Regions from separate parts of the Paenarthrobacter sp. 4246 genome, predicted to be linked through region 3. Evidence: riboswitches for the same ligand, from Rfam matches in the RefSeq annotation. Region 3 holds a riboswitch; each other region holds the start of a gene.
The links. Region 3 has a riboswitch for cyclic di-AMP ahead of ABIE35_RS09050 (NlpC/P60 family protein). Riboswitches for the same ligand answer to the same signal wherever they lie in the genome.
Positions count from the first base shown of each region.

Region 1: another riboswitch for cyclic di-AMP. It lies ahead of ABIE35_RS15930 (hypothetical protein); the one in region 3 lies ahead of ABIE35_RS09050 (NlpC/P60 family protein).
Region 2: another riboswitch for cyclic di-AMP. It lies ahead of ABIE35_RS04720 (M23 family metallopeptidase); the one in region 3 lies ahead of ABIE35_RS09050 (NlpC/P60 family protein).

Region 1 covers NZ_JBEPOP010000008.1:98,814-102,675, reverse strand. Annotated here, with positions in the region: gene ABIE35_RS15945 (alpha/beta fold hydrolase) at 1-662, shown strand, start outside; gene ABIE35_RS15940 (DUF6480 family protein) at 733-1,005, shown strand; gene ABIE35_RS15935 (ATP-dependent DNA ligase) at 1,024-2,088, opposite strand; cyclic di-AMP (ydaO/yuaA leader) riboswitch at 2,332-2,476, shown strand; gene ABIE35_RS15930 (hypothetical protein) at 2,479-3,630, shown strand; gene ABIE35_RS15925 (PucR family transcriptional regulator) at 3,814-3,862, opposite strand, start outside.
Region 2 covers NZ_JBEPOP010000002.1:432,921-436,782, reverse strand. Annotated here, with positions in the region: gene ABIE35_RS04735 (MFS transporter) at 1-23, shown strand, start outside; gene serC (phosphoserine transaminase) at 107-1,237, opposite strand; gene ABIE35_RS04725 (iron-dependent transcriptional repressor DtxR) at 1,531-2,226, shown strand; cyclic di-AMP (ydaO/yuaA leader) riboswitch at 2,437-2,651, shown strand; gene ABIE35_RS04720 (M23 family metallopeptidase) at 2,656-3,486, shown strand; cyclic di-AMP (ydaO/yuaA leader) riboswitch at 3,633-3,793, shown strand; gene ABIE35_RS04715 (C40 family peptidase) at 3,798-3,862, shown strand, end outside.
Region 3 covers NZ_JBEPOP010000004.1:247,663-251,524, reverse strand. Annotated here, with positions in the region: gene ABIE35_RS09060 (NCS2 family permease) at 1-878, opposite strand, end outside; gene ABIE35_RS09055 (copper resistance CopC family protein) at 993-1,637, shown strand; cyclic di-AMP (ydaO/yuaA leader) riboswitch at 1,812-1,980, shown strand; gene ABIE35_RS09050 (NlpC/P60 family protein) at 1,984-2,772, shown strand; gene ABIE35_RS09045 (FAD-binding protein) at 2,882-3,604, opposite strand.

The sequences.
Region 1 (3,862 bases), on a different contig from region 3:
TCTCGCATCGTTATTTGGCCCGGTTGCACACAGTCCTCGCAGCGAGCGCACCCACCTACTCCCTGGACCTCCCGGGGTTTGGAGGGACTCCAAAGCCTGATCGCCAGCTCTCGGTGGAGGACTACGGCGCCTTCATTGCGGAGGCCCTCGCTTCCCGCGGCATCGGTTCCTACGTTTTGGTGGGCCATTCCATGGGGGCGCAGTTTGTTATCGAGGCGGCTTTGCATGCGCCGGATCGGGTCCGGCAGGTGGTGCTGATGGGGCCAGTTGTTGATTCACGGCACAAGAATGTGAGGCGCCAGTCCGTGGCTCTTCTCCTTGACGGGATGCTCCGCGAAAGCCCCTCCTCCAATTGGATCGTCACGTCGGACTATTTCCGCTGCGGTCCGCGCTGGTACCTCACTGAACTGCCGGTGATGATGACGTACCCCACTGAAAAACGCTTGGCCGGCATCAGGGTCCCCGTGCTGGTCCTGAGGGGAAGCCGCGACAACGTGGCTGGCCCGGACTGGGCCCTCCGGCTGTCGAGGGCGGTTGACCAGGGGCGCTTGGTGGAGATCCCCGGCGTCGGGCATGTAGCGCAACACATGCGGCCCCAGGCCGTGGCGGACGCCATCCGGAGTTTCGTTGCCGCGACAGCGCTTCGCGGCCAGGCACCTTGAGGAGTCCGCGCGTCCCGGCTAGGCTGGCGGAGCCATCGCATTAGTAAGTTTGCTTACGAAAGGGCTGACCGTGACCACTGGAGATAGCAAGGACGAGCAAGGCTTCGGCGCAACAGGCGCCACCGGCCCATACGGCGCCGCAACGCCCCCGGCCACCGAGAAGGACGACGTCAACGCCGACCCCGAATTGCGCCAGGACGAAGACGAAGACCCTGCGGCATCCGCCAATCCCGATCCCCTCGACGGAAACGTCACGGGCTTGGAACCCGGGGGCGGAGTGCCCCCGGGAGAAACCCCTCCGGCCGAGGGCAGCATGAGCAGCGACCAAGGACACGAAGAGTAAGGAACTGCGGGCGCCACGTTACGGCAGCCTCAGGATCTCCCCAAGATCGTAATCCGCCGGCTCCTCCAACTGGGAGTAAGTGCAGCTCTCCGGTGTGCGGTCCGGCCGCCAGCGCCTGAACTGCGTGGTGTGCCGGAACCGCTCGCCCTCCATGTAGTCGTAGGCCACCTCGATCACCAACTCGGGACGCAGGGGCACAAACGAAAAATCCTTGCCCGCGCTCCACCGGCTTTGGGCGCCGGGCATCCTGGAACCCCCGGCCCCTTCTCCTTGGCTGGCCCACTCGCCCCAGGGGTGCTCGCCGAGTTCCACCTGGTACGGCTCAAGCTCGGCTACCAGGCTTTCCCTGCGGGCCATGGGGAATGAGGCCACCACCCCCACATGCTGGAGCCGACCGGCGTCGTTGTAAAGACCCAACAGCATGGACCCCACAACTTTCGCGGTCTTGTGCCAGCGGAAGCCGGCCACCACGCAGTCCGCGGTGCGTTCGTGCTTGGTCTTGAACATCACGCGCTTGTTGGGTAGATACGTCCCGTCCAAGGGCTTGGACAGCACCCCATCCAGGCCTGCGCCTTCCAACTGCACGAACCATTCCTGCGCACGCTCCAGGTCAGTGACCGCGGGAGTGACGTAAACGGGAGGCTCAGCCTCGGCGAGCGCACGTTCCAGGATGGCGCGGCGTTCCGCGAATGGCCTGCCCATGAGGTCGTCGTCGCCGAGCGCAAGGATGTCGAACGCGATCATGGATGCCGGGGTCTTCTCGGCGAGCATCCGAACCCGGCTGTCCGCGGGGTGGATCCGCTGCTGCAGCACCTCGAACTCCAGCCGGTTGTCCGCGATCAGGACAATCTCGCCGTCGATCACGCACTTGTCCGGAAGGTTCTTCCGCAGCGCCTCCACCAGTTCGGGAAAGTAGCGGGTCATGGGCTTCTCGTTGCGGCTGCCCAGGATGACCTCGTCTCCGTCCTTGAAGACAATGGTCCGGAATCCGTCCCACTTGGGCTCGTAGTGCCCAACATCGGGGATGGCGGGGACGGACTTGGCGAGCATGGGCGAGACGGGTGGCATCACAGGCAGGTCCATAGACAATGTCTACCTGCCGGTGCAGCGCGAAGCTAGTGTTGGGCATGGATATCTTGTCCGTGTTGGCTGCCGTACCACGAACTCCCGGCGCCGGCCCCGAAGCCTAAGCGCTAGGGCTCTCTCATCCGGGGAGGCCTACCGCCCGTTACATTAATGTGACTTTACTTTCCGGCTCATGTACCGTCGTAGGGCGACCCGTATCTCCGCTGGGCCGCTTCCGGAATGACGCCGAGCTCTGCCGCATTCCGGAATCCGCCAGACCCGCGGCAGAGGCGGGGGACCCAAAAGTTCCCGGACTTTCCCAAGTCCTTGGGGTGAAGCCGCTACGGCGGCCGGACGGCCTCGTCCGAACCCGACAGCTAACCTCGAAGGCGTTGAGAGGCAACCACCATGTCCCCAACCATGGATCAGCCGCGCCGCGCCGAGACTGAACGCGAGCGCACCAAGCCAACCGGACGCCGTCGGGCCCAACCCAGCGGATCCCTCTTCAGCGTGCAGGCAGACACTGTTGCCGCACCCGAAACTACAAGCACGACGCCGGAGCCCGCCACTGCGGCCCTTCCCACCGTCGCGACACCCACCACGCGAGCGGCCGCCCGCGCGGCCGAGCGGGAGCGGGCAGCCCAGGCTGTGATCGCGCCTGCCGGGCCGGCGTCGTCCGAGGCCGAGCCGGCAACCGCGGCCATTCCCGTTGTGGAGGCCGCACGGGCTGCAGCTCCGGCCTCCACCACGCCAGGGCCTCCCACCTCGGCCATTCCGATCGTTCAGGCGTCACGTCCTGAGCAGGAGGAAAGCCCCGAGCAGCCGGGAACTCCTCAGCCTGCCGCGTCCGGACCCGCCACCGCTGCCTCCAGATCAGGCAGGGGCGGATCGTCGCTTGGCCGGGAACCCCAGGCGGTCCTGCGGAAAGCTGCATCGGTCAAACACATGAGCCAGCGCATGGCCGTGGTGGCTGGTGCCCTCGGCCTGGTCCTGACAGCCGGTACCTTGGGGCAGGCCCTCGAGCTGCCATTCTTCGGCCAGGAGACCCCTTCCCAGGAAGCCAGCGGCGCCGACCGGAATTCGGGCTCCGCGGCTCCCGCACCCAGCGCCTCCTACTCGAGGGCCTCATCGCCCTCAGCTTCAGCTGCTGCGACGTCGGCAGCCGGCCAACCGGCCACGGTTCCGGAGGCACCAACACCAGTGTCGCCGTCGTCGGTTCCCACCCCGAAAGTTTCCTTGGCGGACCCCGTGTGGGTCCCGTCCGCAGTGCCGTCGACCATCGCCGCGGACCCGGCCACCACCGCCCCCGTCCCCACCCAGCCGGCGCCGGCACCCAGCGAGGTGCCGTCGGACACGATCACCACGCCACCCACAACGCCGACGCCCACAACCACACCGACGGTCACGCCCACGCCGACTCCTACCCCAACGCCGACAGGGACTCCCACGCAGACCACCAAACCCAAGCCCACGGGCAAGCCCAGCGCGGCCACCGCGCCGCAGCCCACCGAGACGGCACTTGAAGAGATCCTGAACGCGGCAAAGGATGCCCTCAAATGAGCACCCGTTTGCCGCGCACCACCACACATGCGGGTTGGCACAGCCGGTACTGCAGCAGCAGTCGAACTGCCACGTTCCGCCGCCGGTTGGGCCGGTGGAGCTGCCAGCGCTTGAAGCGGTCCTAGGGCACCACAGCACAGGAGGCAGGCACCCAATGGGTGCCTGCCTCCTGTGCACTCAAGCTCAGATCCGTGGCCGACCGGCCCAGCGACGGGCTTTCAAGGCAGCATGC
Region 2 (3,862 bases), on a different contig from region 3:
GCGGCCCGGGGCCGTTTCGTTAAGCGGACACTTGAGGGCTGCGGCATTAAACGGCAGCGGCGCCGTCCGGGATATCCCAAACGACGCCGACTGACAGCCTGCGGTGCTACTTCTTCAGTTCGCCAACCACGTAGTCGATGCTGGCAAGGAGGGCGGAAACGTCGTCCGGTTCAATGGCGACAAACGTCGCGATGCGCAGCTGGTTGCGGCCGAGCTTGCGGTACGGCTCGGTGTCCACTACACCGTTGGCGCGCAGGACCTTGGCGATTGCTGCGGCATCAATGGTGTCATCGAAGTCGATGGTGGCGATGACGTTGGAGCGGTCTTCGGCGTTGGTGACGAACGGCGTCGCGTACTCCGAGGCCTCGGCCCAGGAGTAGATGCGGTTGGCGGAGTCCGCCGTGCGCTTGCTTGCGAAGTCCAGGCCACCGTTGCTGTTGAGCCACTGCACTTGGGCGTCCAGGGTGACCAACGTGGACAGGGACGGCGTGTTGTAGGTCTGGTTCAGCTTGGAGTTGTCGATGGCCGTCTGCAGGTCCAGGAAGTCCGGGATCCAGCGGCCGCTGGCCTTGATGCGTGCCGCACGCTCCAGTGCGGCGGGGGAGAAGAGGCCCAGCCAGAGACCACCGTCGGAGGCAAAGTTCTTCTGCGGGGCGAAGTAGTAGACGTCGGACTCGGCGACGTCGACATCCAGCCCGCCGGCAGCAGATGTGGCGTCCACCAGGATCAAGGAGCCTTCGTCGGCCCCCTGGACCCGCTTGACCGGAGCGGCTACACCCGTGGAGGTCTCATTCTGGGGCCAGGCGTAAACGTCAACGCCGGCTTCGGCCTCCGACACCGGGCGGGTGCCAGGCTCGGCCTTGATGATCGAGGAAGCATCAAGGAAAGGCGCCTTGTTGGTGGCAGCAGCGAACTTCGAACCGAACTCACCGAACGAGAGGTGCTGTGCTTTCTTCTCCACCAGTCCGAATGCAGCGACATCCCAGAAGGCCGTGGAACCGCCGACGCCGAGGACAACTTCATATCCTTCGGGCGCACGGAAGAACTGGCCGAGGCCTTCCCGGACCGAACCCACAAGGTTCTTGACCGGAGCTTGGCGGTGGGACGTGCCAAGGATGGTGGACGACGCGGCAGACAGGGCCTCGATCTGTTCCGGGCGGACCTTGGACGGTCCTGCGCCGAAGCGTCCGTCCTTGGGCAGCAGATCGGCGGGAATGGTGATGCTGTTGTCGCTCACGTGGCGCTCCAATGGGTGTCGGCTAGAGATGGGAGGTGGCATGGGGCAGCAACTGCCCCTTCGACACCCCCAATTCTGCCTGACACGGCCCAAGCGCAGGAACCTGTGGCCGTCATAGTCCGCCACGTGGAACGCCGGTGAACCATATGCGACCGGAATTATCCAGAGTAATTCCAAATAAGCTAGGCTGGTGGTTGGCGTTCATGGGGCGGCGGTGCACACCGTCCACCCGGCAAGGGACGCGGTACGGTGGAGATTACGCAAGGAACTGCGTTCGAGGAGAGCTGAGCTGGATGACGGATCTGATCGATACCACTGAGATGTATCTTCGGACCATTTTGGAGCTTGAAGAAGAAAACATTGTGGCTCTCAGGGCCCGCATCGCCGAGCGGCTGCGGCACTCCGGACCCACTGTTTCCCAGACCATCGGACGCATGGAGCGCGATGGTCTGGTGATTGTTTCCAACGACCGTCACCTGGAACTGACCGAAGTGGGGCGGAAGCGCGCCACCGAGGTGATGCGAAAGCACCGCCTCGCCGAGCGTCTCCTGGCTGATGTCATTGGCTTGGACTGGGCCTACGTCCACGACGAAGCCTGTCGCTGGGAACACGTGATGAGCGAGCGTGTGGAGCGCCGGCTGTACGAACTCCTGGAGCACCCCACCGAATCCCCGTATGGCAACCCCATCCCGGGCCTCGAAGCCCTCGGTGGCCTTGCCAGCCAGCCGTTCCCCCGCCTCGATGTCAACCTCCTGCAGGCCATGGACGGCTACGCGCCGAATTCCCGCGTAGCGGTCACCCGCCTTGCGGAGCCCATCCAGGTTGAGCCTGAACTCCTTACCCAGTTGGACGAGGGCGGTATCCGCCCGGGCGCGGCCGTCTCATTGGAGCGTGTAGGTGAGTACATCTCCGTCCGGGTCCCCGGCATTGAGGGTGCATTGGAACTTCCGCCCGAGGTGGCTGCGCACGTCTTCGTCTCCGTCGGCTGACGCCCCTTCGCTTCACGCGGTGTCATATCTCACTTTTGGGATTCCGGCGCGCGCGTGACCTGCGGTTTTTCAGGATTAGTGATAAGGGGCGCCCGCGCCACGCCTGTTCCTGTTGATAACGAATTTATTACTGCGGGCCTTAATCGCCTATAGTTATCTACTAGCGCTGATACCAAAGTGTTACCTGTTCCGGAGCCGAGCTCTGCCAGCGGAACAGGTGTGCCATCCACCACTGGCAGAGGCGGGGGAACCACAAGCGGCTGTCTAAAGAAGCAGCCTTGGGGTGAAGTCCGCAGCAGAAGTGCCCATTGACGCAAGTCCCTCCTGGGATACCTGTGTGCCGTGAGCGCTTCGTGCGGACCGGGTCTTTGAACTCTCTGACCCGAATCCGACAGCTAACTTCGCAGGCTTTTTAGAGAGGAATAGAGTTTGACAACGCAGAACGTCAGGGGCCGCCGCCGCGCGTCCGGCCCCGCTGCTGAGCTGCGGCCAGCCCGCGTCGTATCGGAGATCCGGCCACGCGACACCGAACGCCAGGTGCGTCGCCGTAAGAGCCCGTTGCGCCAGGTTGCCGACTTCGCCGCAGCCAGTGGCGTAGGGCAAAAGGCCGGAGTTGCGCTTGCCGCCACCGGACTTGCCCTGACTGTCGGTCTGCCGGCCACCAGCCCGGTAATGGCCACTTCGGAATCCGGCCAGACCGAGTCGGCCCTGGCCGTCACCGGTGGCAGCCAGCCCGAGGTTTCCGCCGCTGCATCAGCCAAGATCGACTTCAGCCGTGCCGCGGTAGCCACCGCCGCAGACCCCGACGGCAAGCTGAAGCAGTTGCTCAGTGCGCAGTCCGCCGACAGCATCCAGCGCGCCTCGTCCACGGGCACCATGGCCAGCCCCTTGGACACCCTGACTACGGCTTCCCCGTTCGGCTACCGCATCAGCCCCCTCACGGGTGGTTCCGGTGACTTCCACCGCGGCCAGGACTTTGTGGCCCAGTGCGGCACCGCCGTCCATGCCGCGGCCAGTGGCAAAGTCACCTTTGCCGGATGGCACGAGTACGGCGGAGGCAACCGCGTGGTGGTAGACCACGGCAACGGCCTTGAGACCACGTACAACCACCTGTCGTCCTTCACCGTCAAAGTAGGCCAGACGGTCAGCCGCGGCGACACTGTAGCGCTGAGCGGCACCACGGGCGCCTCCACCGGCTGCCACCTCCACTTTGAAGTACAGGTCAACGGTGAAGTCGTTGACCCCATGGGCTGGCTCTAAGTCCAGTTGATGGTTGTCTCTCGCATTCGTGACACGCCCCGTGACCTGAATGTGACATTCGCGTTCAACTGTTGTACCGTACAAAGCGCATCGGCTTTTTAGGGGGCCGGTGCACTTGAGTGGATTGCCTAGCTCTGCCACCACTCGAGGTCCGTTCGCATAAATCGTCTGGCAGGGGCGGGGGAACCACTTCTGGTCTTCGCAAGAAGGCCTTGGGGTTAAGTCGCAAAGCTTCCTTGAAGCAGCGTGGCCGGATGACTCCCATCCGAATCCGACAGCTCACCTCGCAGGCATTGGGAGAGGCTACCTACGTGTCATCACGCACTACCCCTGCGCGCCACCGCGCCGAATCGGTTCGTACGAACCCTTTGAACAC
Region 3 (3,862 bases):
ATGCTCAGGAGGATCACGAATGCCAGTAGGGCCGCTGCGATGAACCCGAGGTGCTCAAAGGCGCCGAACGGATTGGCCTTGCCGATGAGGGACAGGTCCGGAGCGCCCCACTCAGAGAGGGTGGGCGCCACGAGCGACCAGCCGCGTGGGTTGACGTTCTTGCCGTCGAAGCTGGGGCCGATGTGGAGGGTGAATTCCAAAATGGCTGCCAGTGCCGTGGAGACCACGATGCCGATGAGGATGGCGCCGCGGACCTTGCGGACCACCAGCGCAATGGTGAGGATGAGGCCCACTGCGAACACCAAGGTAGGCCAGCCCATGAGCTTGCCGTCCACGCCCAGGCCCAGGGGGACCGTGGTGCCGGCGGCGTCGGGGATTCGGCGCACAAAGCCTGCATTGACCAGGCCGATCAGCGCAATGAAGAGGCCGATGCCCACCACGATCGCCGTTTTCAGGGCTTCCGGCACGGCCTTGAACACGGCAGTACGGAAACCGGTCAGCACCAGGATGAGCATGGTGATGCCGGACAGGACCACCAGGCCCATCATGTCCGGCCAGGTGAGCTCCGGGTGCGAGGCGACCGTGACGGCAACGAAGGCGTTGACGCCCAGTCCGGTTGCAACGGCGAATGGGTGCTTGGCCCACGCACCCATGAGGATGGTCAGTATGCCCGCCACGAAGGCCGTGGTGGCTGCGACGGCCGTGAAGCCGAGGGATGCCCCACTGGAATCCGCCCCGGAGAGAATCAGCGGGTTCAACACCACGATGTAGCTCATGGCGAAGAACGTCGCGAAGCCGCCACGAATTTCCCGCGAGTACGTGGATCCACGTTCAGTAATTTTGAAGTAGCGGTCTACTGCAGAACCTTGCTTAAGCATGAAGGACTCCGGGGATCGGTGGGAGTGTGCCATCAAATCCTATGCGGTCCGGTACGGGCGCTCCGGACGATTCGCCTAGTCTGTAAGGAAGCCAACACTAGGAGAAACCGCCCCATGCGTACCATCCGCCCGCTTCTGGCCGCCGTCGTCGCAGCTCTTGCCTTCGCGTCCGCCTTGCTGTTTTCTGCGGCACCCGCGTCCGCCCACGACGTCGCTGAATCCACGACGCCGGCCAATGGCAGCAGCGTCACGGACGTCCCGGCGTCGGTCTCCATTACGTTCAACAACCGGCCGCTCGCCATCGGCTCGGGCGTGACGGTCACGGCGGGTGGCGAAAACTGGGCCGACGGCCCGGTGGAGATCATCGACAACCAGGCCGTCCAGAAGCTGCGCGAAGGCGCTCCGGCCGGCGAATACACGGTGGTTTGGCGCGTCGTCAGCAGCGATTCGCACCCCATCGAGGGCACCTTTACCTTCACGGCCACCGCAGGAAGCATGACGACCAGCGGCTCGGCGGCAGCCTCTCCGTCCGCTTCGACACCTTCAGCGGCGGTGCCGACGGCGGGAACCGCGGCCCCGGGCACCGCAGCGCCGGGAACCGGTAACAGCGAGCCCGCGGCCGACGCCTCCCAGCCCTTCCCATGGAGCATCGTGGGCCTGGCGGTTGTTGCTGTTGGTCTCGTTATTTTTCTGGCCGTTACCGCCCGAAGGAAACTCGCTGCTTCGAACAACCCTGATGGCGATTCTCCCGCGGAATAACGCGGTTTTCTACGTAGCTGCGAAGATCTCGAAACGGTTACTGCGACACGCCAGGAGCGTACTTCTCGTTACTTAAATGTGACTTCCGCGTGATCATCGCGTACGGTGGTACCTGTGCCTGTTCCACGTAGCGGGCACTTCCGGCCTGATTGCCTAGCTCTGCCGCAGTCCGGAATCCGTTCGCAGACAAACCTTACGGCAGAGACGGGGAACCCATTTTAGGCCGCTTTCGAGCGTGCCTTGGGGTGAAGTCACGATGCTTCCGCTGAACAGCGGGAGATAGTGGCCGGGTGACTCCCATCCGAATCCGACAGCTAACCTCGCAGGCATCGGGAGAGGCTCTTTCATGTCTTCACGCATTCTTCGCGGCCGTCGTAAGGCGGACAGCGTACGTCCTAATCCGTTCATCTCCATCTCCAAGGCAGTTGCCAGCAACGCTTCCGGCGCTGGCCGCCAGGCAGCTGTTATCGCAGCAGCCTCGGGCCTTGTGTTGACCGGCTCCATTGCAGCCCACGCTGCTGAAGCTCCGGTTCAGCGGGATTCCAGCCCGGCGACGGTCGCTGAGACCGTTTCAGCCGACGCTCCCACCCAGGTTGTTACCGCCCTGGCTACGGCTACCGTCAACTTCGAGCGCCCCGCTGTTGCTTCCGTTGCAGCTCCGGTTATCGAGAAGCCTGCACCGGTTGCTCCGGCTCCCGTCGCCAAGAAGGCAGCAGTCACCACTGCCGCCGCAAAGGCTCCTGTTGCCCAGGCTGCTGCTGCCGCTCCGGCCGCTGCTGCTCCCGCTCCTGCGGCTGCTGCTGCCCCGGCCGTTGGTGGCGTCAATGCCGCCATGGTTGCCTCGGCTTACGCCCAGATCGGCATCATGCAGGACTGCACCGCCATGGTGGAGCGCGCACTCGGCTCCGCAGGCATCCCCGTTGGCGACCTCGGTCCCATGCAGTTCATGAACTACGGCAAGGTTGTCAGCTCACCCCAGCCCGGTGACATGATCGTCCAGTCCGGCCACGTCGCCATCTACATCGGCAACGGCCAGGCCATCAGCGGTGGCATCAACGGCAACCAGACGGGCATCCACCCGATCAGCTGGTTGACCGCAACGGGTCCCCTGACCTACGTTCGCGCTGGCGCATAAGCCTCACGCTTCAGTCCAAAGGCCGGTGCCTTCGAAGATTTCGTCTTCGAGGGCACCGGCCTTTGGCGTTAAGTTATGTGCGGAATAGTTCACAGCCAGGTTTGATCTGCTAGGCGGTGGCGATGCCCGGTCCTGCCGGGAGGGCCACCTTGGACGATATGGCCTGGCCTACAGCCTTTGCCTGCCGAAGTACTTCCTTTGGTGTGGGCGTAATCAGCTCGCCGACTCCTACAAGGTGCATCCCGACGGCCCGCATTGCGGCCACCAGGTTCTGGCCGATCGCTATGCCGAGTTCCGCCAGCATTCGGCGCAATTGGCTCTGCGCGCAGCGCGTGACCACAATATGGTCGGCCAGAAGAACACCGTTGGCAGTGTGGACGGCCCACTGGCGGCGGGTGGACTCGAGGGGACCGGAGGCGTGGAGCCCCGTCCTGAGCCCGGCAGTGGTCATGCTGGCGGCCAGTCCATAGCCGATCTGTTGGGAAGGGTCGGAGCCAAGGAAATCGAGGCGGACAGCCCGTGTGGTGCTGCGGACATCCAGGTGATGGCTTGCGGCGTAGTTCCGCAGGTGGCGGAGGATCTCGTTACGCTCCTGCATGGCTGCGGGATCGGCTGCATCGCAGCGTTGGAGCATGCCAGTGTGGACTGACGGGCCGCTTGCGGACAACGTGCCGAACCCGTCCACCACTATGGAGCCCACGCCGTAGCGGCTGAGCTCACTGGCAACTGCCAAGCCGGACAGGCCGGCTCCGATAACCACGGTGGTGGTGCGTTCCGTGGCGGAATCAGGCGTGAGTGACACTGCTTGGTTCCTCCTTGACGTGTGTGCCATTAGGCATCGCATGGGGTCGCGTCCGAGTTCCCCAAGCGGCCGCAATAAATGGCCGGAGTGTGCTGTGGAACACGGTTGCCGGCCATTCGGTGACTCGAACACTACCGAACTTTTTCTGCCATGGATAGCCTCCTGAGTCCGCGTGTTCGCGTTGTTCATCTCCAGCGCAAAATGCGCACCCTGCAACCGAACCCGGACCGTTATACACATAGCCCAAAGTCACCTTGATTCGGCGTTGCCGACCGAGAATAGTGGGCA